Regions from separate parts of the Aeromicrobium sp. REDSEA-S38_B2 genome, predicted to be linked through region 2. Evidence: predicted binding sites of a transcription regulator. Region 2 holds the regulator's gene; the other holds the start of a gene.
What was found. The regulator HrcA, encoded in region 2, represses chaperone genes, less so after heat shock. The targets are predictions, from matches to a motif close to TTGGCACTCGNNNNNNNCGAGTGCCAA.

Region 1: a site for HrcA is predicted at 2,796-2,822, ahead of groES (co-chaperone GroES). Genes of this name have one in related genera too.

What each region holds. Positions count from the first base shown of each region.
Region 1 covers NZ_LUNH01000045.1:8,652-13,058, reverse strand. Annotated here, with positions in the region: gene A6Q81_RS10645 (MmcQ/YjbR family DNA-binding protein) at 81-473, opposite strand; gene groL (chaperonin GroEL) at 607-2,211, opposite strand; gene groES (co-chaperone GroES) at 2,385-2,678, opposite strand; gene A6Q81_RS10630 (class I SAM-dependent methyltransferase) at 2,915-4,084, shown strand; gene A6Q81_RS10625 (5-oxoprolinase subunit PxpA) at 4,258-4,407, shown strand, end outside.
Region 2 covers NZ_LUNH01000101.1:5,657-10,063, forward strand. Annotated here, with positions in the region: gene A6Q81_RS16350 (DUF3097 domain-containing protein) at 1-791, opposite strand, end outside; gene A6Q81_RS16355 (hypothetical protein) at 784-1,215, opposite strand; gene hrcA (heat-inducible transcriptional repressor HrcA) at 1,369-2,406, shown strand; gene dnaJ (molecular chaperone DnaJ) at 2,423-3,583, shown strand; gene A6Q81_RS16370 (histidine triad nucleotide-binding protein) at 3,628-3,972, shown strand; gene A6Q81_RS16375 (PhoH family protein) at 4,038-4,407, shown strand, end outside.

The sequences.
Region 1 (4,407 bases), on a different contig from region 2:
GAGAGCTTTCCGTGCGCCGCTGAGATGTCCGTGCCTCGCGGGAGATTCCCAGGTCGACCTGGGAATCTGCGGACTGCGGGTCAGCGCTGGGCGTCGAGGAAGGTGCGGGCGAGCGGGGCGGGGGCGCGGGCGAGCCAGGCGTCCTCGACGGCCGCCGCGAGCCGTGCGGGGTCGACGACGTCGAGCTCGACGAGGTAGCCGGGGTGGTGGGTTAGGTGCTCGATGGTGAACAGGCCGGGCGCGCCCTCGCCGAGGATGGCGTCGCGCTCGGCGAGGTCCTCGGTGCGCAGGCCGACGATGTCGCCCTGGGGCACGCGAGCGTCGCCGAGGCGTCGCAGGTCGGCCTGCGTGAAGGGCCGCACCCAGCAGAACACCGCCTTGTCCACGAACCAGGCGCGGTTGCGGAACGTGGTGCCCTCGCTCACCGACGGCAGGGCGGTGCACAGACGCTCGACGTCGGCGAGGGTGGGCACGGGTCCAGCGTCGTGCGGGGCGGTCGGCCCGTCAACCCTCGCCGAGCCTCGTCGACCCCTCTCCCCCACCCCAGGACGCGACGAGGCCCGCCGTCCCGGGGGGACGACGGGCCTCGGTCGTGGTGCGGCTGACTCAATGGCTGTGCCCGGCGTGGGCGTCACCCTCGTCGTCGGCGGGCTTGTCGGCCACGAGCGTCTCGGTCGTGAGCAGCATGGCGGTGATCGACGCGGCGTTGGCCAGCGCGGAGCGCGTGACCTTGACCGGGTCGAGGATGCCCTGCGCGAGCAGGTCGCCGTACTCGCCGGTGGCGGCGTTGTAGCCCTCGCCGCTCTCGCGGACCTTGGACACGACGACCTCGCCGGAGACGCCGCCGTTGCGGGCGATCCACTCCAGCGGGGCGTCGGCGCCGATGCGCACGATGCGCACGCCGACACCCTCGTCGCCGGTGAGGCCGAGGTCGTCGTCGAGCACGGACACGGCGTGGACGAGGGCGGAGCCGCCGCCGGCGACGATGCCCTCCTCGATGGCCGCGCGGGTCGCCGAGACGGCGTCCTCGATGCGGTGCTTCTTCTCCTTCAGCTCCACCTCGGTGGCGGCGCCGACCTGGATGACGCACACGCCGCCGGCCAGCTTCGCGAGCCGCTCCTGCAGCTTCTCGCGGTCCCAGTCGGAGTCGGTGAGCTCGATCTCGGCCTTGATCTGGTTGACGCGGCCCTCGACCTCGGCAGCGTCGCCGCCGCCGTCGATGATCGTCGTGTCGTCCTTGGTGACGACCACGCGTCGGGCGGTGCCGAGCACCTCGAGGCCGACCTGGTCGAGCTTGAGGCCGACGTCGGGGGTGACGACGGTCGCGCCGGTGAGGGTCGCGATGTCCTGGAGCATCGCCTTGCGGCGGTCGCCGAACGCGGGCGCCTTGACGGCGACCGAGGTGAACGTGCCGCGGATCTTGTTGACGACCAGGGTCGAGAGCGCCTCGCCCTCGACGTCCTCGGCGATGATGAACAGGCTCTTGTTGGCCGCGATGACCTTCTCCAGCAGCGGGAGCAGCTCGGCGACCGAGCTGATCTTGCCCTGGTTGACGAGCACGTAGGGGTCGTCGAGGACGGACTCCATGCGCTCGGTGTCGGTGACCATGTAGGGCGACAGGTAGCCCTTGTCGAACTGCATGCCCTCGGTGAAGTCGAGCTGCGTGCCGAGGGAGTTGGACTCCTCGACGGTGATGACGCCGTCCTTGCCGACCTTGTCGAACGCCTCGGCGATGAGCTCGCCGATGTGCGCGTCGCGCGAGGAGACGGTGGCGACGTCGGTCATGTCCTTGATGTCGTCGACGTCGCGGGCGACCTCGTGCAGGCGCTCGGAGACGGCCTTGACGGCGGCCTCGATGCCCTTCTTGAGGCCGACCGGGTTGGCGCCGGCGGCGACGGCGCGCAGGCCCTCGTGGACCATCGCCTGGGCGAGCACGGTGGCCGTGGTGGTGCCGTCACCGGCGACGTCGTTCGTCTTGGTGGCGACCTCCTTGGCGAGCTGGGCGCCGAGGTTCTCGAACGGGTCGTCGAGCTCGACCTCACGGGCGACGGTGACGCCGTCGTTCGTGATGGTGGGGGCGCCCCACTTCTTGTCGAGCACGACGTAGCGGCCCTTGGGGCCGAGGGTGACCTTGACGGTGTTCGCGAGGGCGTCGACGCCGCGCTCGAGCGCGCGGCGTGCGTCCTCGTCGAACTCGAGGATCTTGGGCATGATGATGCCTTCCTACGAAACGACTGAATGGTGGTGTCCGGCGGGAGCCGGAGGTGGCGCGTCAGCACGGTCCTGACGCGCATGGGGCCCGACCGGCAAGGCGCGTGAGCGACGGCGACCCGTTCTTGGTCGTCGAGCGAGCAGCAACGCCGCCGGTCGGGAGCCCAGGTGCGTCAGGAGACGACGGCGAGGACGTCGCGGGCGGAGAGGATGAGGAACTCCTCGCCCGAGTACTTGACCTCGGTTCCCCCGTACTTGCTGAAGATGACCTTGTCGCCGACGTTGACGTCGAGCGGGACGCGGTTGCCGGAGTCGTCGATGCGGCCGGGGCCGACCGCGACGACCTCGCCCTCCTGGGGCTTCTCCTTGGCGGTGTCCGGGATGACGAGCCCGGAGGCGGTGGTCTGCTCGGCCTCGACGGCCTTGATGACGAGACGATCCTCGAGCGGCTTGATGGTGACCGACACTGGTCGACCTCCCCTTCAACGATGTGGTGAGTGACGGATGTACGTGATGGGTGTGCACGCCGTCGCGGGGGCCGTGCACGGGTTGGCAGTCTCAGGGTTCGAGTGCCAGTTCAGAATCTAGCACTCACCCCTCTCGAGTGCTAAGGGGTGTTCGCGGGCGGCGGACACGCGTCGTCGAGCCCGGCGGGGGTGCCGGGCCGTGGGCGGCGGGATGCCCCGCCTGCCACGATGGCGTCGTGGACCTGGTGACGTTCGAGCGGCTGCAGACCGACGAGGGTCGGGCGCTGGTGGCGGAGGTGCACGAGGGCGCGGGCCGGGAGTCCGATCTCGCGCTCGGCACGCGGCTGCGCAAGGTGCACGACGTGGAGCTGGTGGCGGCGGCGGTGACGCAGAACCACCTGCGGGGGCTGGCGCGGGCCAAGCTGGGCGACGACGCGGCCGCCATGTTCTTCACGCACGACGCGCTGCAGCAGGCGACGCGTGGCACGGTCGCGACGCTGCGCGCCGAGCGTCTGGCTGCGTCGGGGGCGTCCGCGGTGCTCGACCTCGGCTGCGGCATCGGGTCCGACCTCGTCGCGTTCGCGCGGGCCGGGCTGCGGGTGCGCGGTGTCGACCGCGACCCGGTGCGTGCTGCGATCGCCTCGGCGAACCTGCGTGCGCTCGGGCTCGAGGGTGAGGTGGTGTGCGCCGACGCGGCCGACGTCGTGCCGACCGCGTCGGAGGTGGTGTTCCTCGACCCCGCCCGTCGCGACGACCGTGGGCGGGTGTTCGACCCGGAGGCGATGAGTCCGCCGTGGTCGGTGGTCGAGGAGCACCTGTCGGGGCGCGCCGTGGTGAAGACGCTGCCGGGGATCCCGCACGCGCTCGTCCCCGACGGCGTGGAGGCGGAGTGGGTCAGCGACGGGGGCGACCTCGTCGAGGCGTGCCTGTGGGGTGCGGGGCTCGACCTGACCGACCGCGCGCCGCGGCGGGCGTCGGCACTGCCCGGCCCGCACGAGCTGACCGGCGACGGCGCGCCCGGTGACGTCGGCGAGCTCGGCGGCTGGCTCCACGAGCCCGACGACGCGGTGATCCGCTCCGGCCTGGTGGGGGCGCTGGCCGAGGAGCTCGACGGGCAGCTGGTCGACCCGCGGATCGCGTGGGTGACGACCGACGTCGAGGTGCGGCACCCGCTGGCCCGATCGTTCCGCGTCGTGGCGGAGCTGCCGTTCCGCGAGAAGCAGCTGAAGGCCGCCTTGGTCGCGCGCGACGTCGGCACCCTGACCGTGAAGAAGCGCGGCGTCGACGTCGTGCCCGAGGTGCTCGTGCGCCGCCTGCGCCTGAAGGGCTCGCAGCGCGCCACGGTCGTGCTGACGCGCGTGGACGACAAGGCCGTCGCCCTCCTCGTCGACCCCCTCCCCCGCTGACCGTCGTCGCGCAGGGCCCGCGCGGACCCCGCAGCACAGGACCGTTTGCGTGGGGCCCCACGTAAACCGGCTCGCCCCACCGCAAACATGCGCCTGATCCGCACGTTTGCGTGGGGCCCCACGCAAACGTGCTCACGGCGTGGGGGTGGGGCGGGCGGGCCTAGGGTGGGGGCGTGCGCATCGACCTGAACGCCGACGTCGCCGAGTCGCCGGACGACCTCGCCCTCCTCGACGTGGTCACGAGCGCGAACGTCTGCTGCGGGGCCTACGCGGGGGGCGAGGAGCTCATGCTCGACGCGTGCGAGCGTGCCGTCGAGCGGGGG
Region 2 (4,407 bases):
AGGTCGGTCCAGGAGTCGACCCGGGAGAGGATGTGCTGCCACGCGCGGGCCACGTCGGCCTGCTCGGCGTGCGGCCAGCCGAACGCGGCGCACACCCCGCGCTTCCACTCCAGGTGGCGCGGGACGACCGGCCACGCGGCGACGCCGAGCCGGGCGGGCTTCACGGCCTGCCAGACGTCGACGTACGGGTGGCCGACGACGAGCACGTGGGGTCGGCCGGACAGCCTGGCCGCGATGCGCGACTCCTTCGAGCCGGGCACGAGGTGGTCCACCAGGATCCCGAGCCGGCGGTCGGGGCCTGGGTCGAAGTCGTCGACCACGCCCACCAGGTCGTCGACGCCGTGCAGCATCTCCACGGCGACGCCCTCGACACGCAGGTCGTCGCCCCAGACCTTCTCGACCAGCTCGGCGTCGTGCTTGCCCTCCACGAGGATCCGGCTCGGCAGGGCCACGCGCGCCCGCTGCCCGGCCACCGCACGCGATCCCGACGCCGTGCGGGCGGGCTGCCGCGGGGCGGCGCCGGACGGGGCGACCAGCACCACCGGCCTGCCCTCGAGCAGGAAGCCCGGTCCGAGGGGGAAGACCTTGATCTTGAGGCGCCGGTCCTCCAGGGCCACGGTGCCGAGGTCGCGCTCGACACGCACCACCTCGCCGCACCAGCCCGTCGTGACCTCCTCGACGACCATCCCGAGCTCGGCGGGCACCTCGGTCGAGCGCCCGCGCGGGGGCGCCTTCCAGTCGCCGGCGAGCACGTCGTCGCCGTAGCGACCCCACCCTCGGGTCTCAGCCATGGAGCACGCCCAGCAAGGTCTGGTGGAACGCCTCGAGGTCGTCGCGGCCGATCTCGCCGCTGCTCGTGAGGATCCGCGTGGACGAGCGGGTCAGCCCGACGGCGAGGTCGACGGCCTGCGCCCAGCTGGGCTGCGCGGTGCTCGGCACGACGTCGAGGGGCGGGACGAGGTCGCCGAGGGCCACGGTGTCGCCGTCGGGGACGACGAGCACCAGCTCGCCGCCGACGGGGCCGTGCCCCAGGTGCACCACCTCGACGAAGAGGTCGCCGAGGTCGGCGGCCCACACCGAGCTCAGCGTGCCGCCGCGCGACTCGTGCAGGAGGAACGTGCCGTCGGAGAGCGTCACCCGGCGCGGCCGGTACGTCAGGGTGCGCGAGCGACCCGCGACCGAGACGACCTCACCCTCGCTCCCGATTGCTCCCACGGCGCTAGACTGGCACTTGCGCCTGGTGAGTGCCAAAGCGCCACGCCGCGCCGACGGACCCCGTCTGCGCCGTGCGCGCCCGAGGCCGTCCGGCGTCGTCGCACCCGAGCCACGCACCGTCCAGCCGAGACCGTCCCAGAGGAGGAGAGCGCCGTGCCGGAGGACCGTCGTCTCCCGTCCGAGGACCGTCGCCTGGAGGTCCTGCGCGCCATCGTCGAGGACTACGTCGAGACCCAGGAGCCGGTCGGCTCCCGCGCCCTCGTCGAGCGTCACCAGCTCGGCGTCTCGCCGGCCACCATCCGCAACGACATGGCCGTGCTGGAGGAGGAGGGCCTCATCGCCCAGCCCCACACGAGCGCGGGTCGCGTGCCCACCGACAAGGGGTACCGGCTGTTCGTCGACCGGCTCTCGCAGGTCAAGGCGCTCACGTCGCCCGAGCGTCGCGCGATCGAGACGTTCCTGGGCGGCGCCGTCGACGTCGACGACGTCGTGCAGCGCAGCGTCAAGGTGCTCGCCCAGCTCACCAACCAGGTCGCGATCGTGCAGTACCCGTCGCTGACCCGCTCCACGGTGCGTCACGTCGAGGTCGTGGCGCTCGAGGGCGCCCGCGTGCTCGTGGTCGTCATCACCAGCAGCGGTCGCGTCGAGCAGCGCATCGTCGAGCTCGAGGCCACGCCGGGCGACGGTCTGCTGTCCGACGTCCGCTCGCGCATCATGACGGCGGCGGTGGGCCAGCGCCTGCCCGAGGCGTCGCTGCGCCTCGCCGACGTGATCGGCACGTTCGCGCCCGCCGACCGCCCCCTCGTGACCTCCGTGGTCACGACGCTCACCCACGTGTTCTCCGACGAGCGCAGCGACGAGCGCGTCGCCGTCGGCGGCACCGCGAACCTCGCGCGCTTCGGTCGCGACTTCGACACCTCCATCCGCCCCGTGCTGGAGGCGCTGGAGGAGCAGGTCGTGCTGCTGAAGCTGCTCGGCGAGGCCACCACCGACCCCACCGTGCGCATCGGTCTGGAGACCGGGACCGAGGGACTGCCCGGCACGGCGGTCGTCTCGTCGGCGTACGGCACCTCCGAGCAGGCGCTGGCGATGCTCGGCACGCTCGGACCCACCCGCATGGACTACCCCGGAACCATGGCCGCCGTCGGCGCGGTCGCCCGCTACGTCGGGCGACAGCTCGCGGACGGCTGAACAGGACGAAGGACGTATGGCACAGGACTACTACGCGCTGCTCGGCGTCTCCCGGTCGGCGACGCCCGAGGAGATGAAGAAGGCGTACCGCAAGCTGGCGCGCCAGCTGCACCCCGACGTGAACGACGCCCCCGACGCCGCCGACCGCTTCAAGGAGGTCACCACCGCGTACGAGGTGCTGTCGGACCCCCAGAAGCGTGCCGTGTACGACCGCGGCGGCAACCCGCTCGGCGGCGGGGGCGGCGCGGGCGGCTTCGGCGGAGGCGCCGGGTTCAGCTTCGACGACATCATGGACGCCTTCTTCGGCGGTGGTGGCAGCAGCAGCCGTGGTCCGCGCTCGCGCGTGCAGCGGGGGCAGGACGCGCTGCTGCGTCTGCAGGTCGACCTCGCCGAGGCTGCGTTCGGCGTCACGCGCGAGATCAAGGTCGACACCGCCGTGGTCTGCGAGCGCTGCTCGGGCAGCGGCGCCGAGGACGACTCGGCGACGGTCACCTGCGGCACGTGCCACGGCCACGGCGAGGTGCAGCAGGTCCAGCGCACGCCGCTCGGCAGCGTCCGCACGGCCCGCCCGTGCCCGACCTGCCACGGGTTCGGCACCGTCATCCAGGACCCCTGCCACGAGTGCCACGGCGACGGCCGCGTCCGCTCGCGCCGCTCGATCACGGTCTCGATCCCGGCCGGCGTCGACCAGGGCACCCGCATCCAGCTCGCCGGCGAGGGGGAGGTCGGCCCGGGCGGGGGTCCGGCGGGCGACCTCTACATCGAGGTCGAGGTGGCTCGCCACCCCGTCTTCACCCGCAAGGGCGACCAGCTGCGCTGCCAGGTGACGCTGCCCATGACGGCCGCTGCGCTCGGCACGCACGTCGACCTGCCGACCCTCGAGGCCGACCTGGCCGACGAGGACGGCCCGGAGGTCGTCGGGCTCGAGGTGCCGGCCGGCATCCAGTCGGGCGAGACGCTCACGCTGCGCGGCCAGGGCGTGCCGCGCCTGCGGGGACCGGGTCGCGGCGACCTCGTCGTCGAGATCGTCGTGCAGACCCCGGACGAGCTCGACGACGCGCAGCGCGACCTGCTGAAGCAGCTGGCCGCCCTGCGCGACGAGGAGCGTCCCGAGGCGCAGCTCGGCAGCACCCACCGCGGCAGCGTCTTCGGCCGCATCAAGGACGCCTTCCGCTGAGTGGCGGCCTCGTCGCGGGCCGCCGGGTGCGGTAGGAAGGGACCATGAGCCCCAGCGCCGACTGCCTGTTCTGCAAGATCGTCGAGGGCGAGGTGCCCGCCGACGTCGTCGCGCAGGACGAGCACGCCGTGGCGTTCCGCGACATCAGCCCGCAGGCACCCACGCACGTGCTCGTCATCCCGCGTGTCCACCAGCCCGATGTCGGCAGCCTGGCCGAGGCCGAGCCGGAGGCGGCCGTGGGCCTGCTGCGCCTGGCCCGCCGCGTCGCCGACGAGGCGGGCGGCTCCTACCGGCTCGTCTTCAACACCGGTGCCGACGCGCACCAGACGGTGTTCCACTGCCACGGGCACGTGCTCGCCGGGCGCTCGCTCGGCTGGCCGCCGGGCTGAGCGCACGGGCGCCGCGGTCCGGCGCTGTCGACGTGTCGGCGCACCCCCGTACCATGGGGGCACACATGACTCCTGATTCTCCCGGGGACCAGCGTCCCCACACGTTCACCGTCCCGACCAGCATCGACACCGTCTCCCTCTACGGACCGGGCGACGAGTACCTGCGCATCGTCGAGGACGCGTTCGACGCGGCGGTCCACGCGCGGGGCAACCAGCTGACCGTCACCGGCGCCCCGGCCGAGGTCGCGCTCGTCGAGCGGCTGCTCGACGAGCTCGTCGCCATCGTGCGCACGGGCCAGGGACTCACCGCCGAGACCGTCGAGCGCTCCATCGGCATGCTGCGCACCGAGACGCAGGAGCGCCCGGCCGAGGTGCTCAGCCTCAACATCCTCAGCAACCGGGGCCGCACCATCCGGCCGAAGACGCTGAACCAGA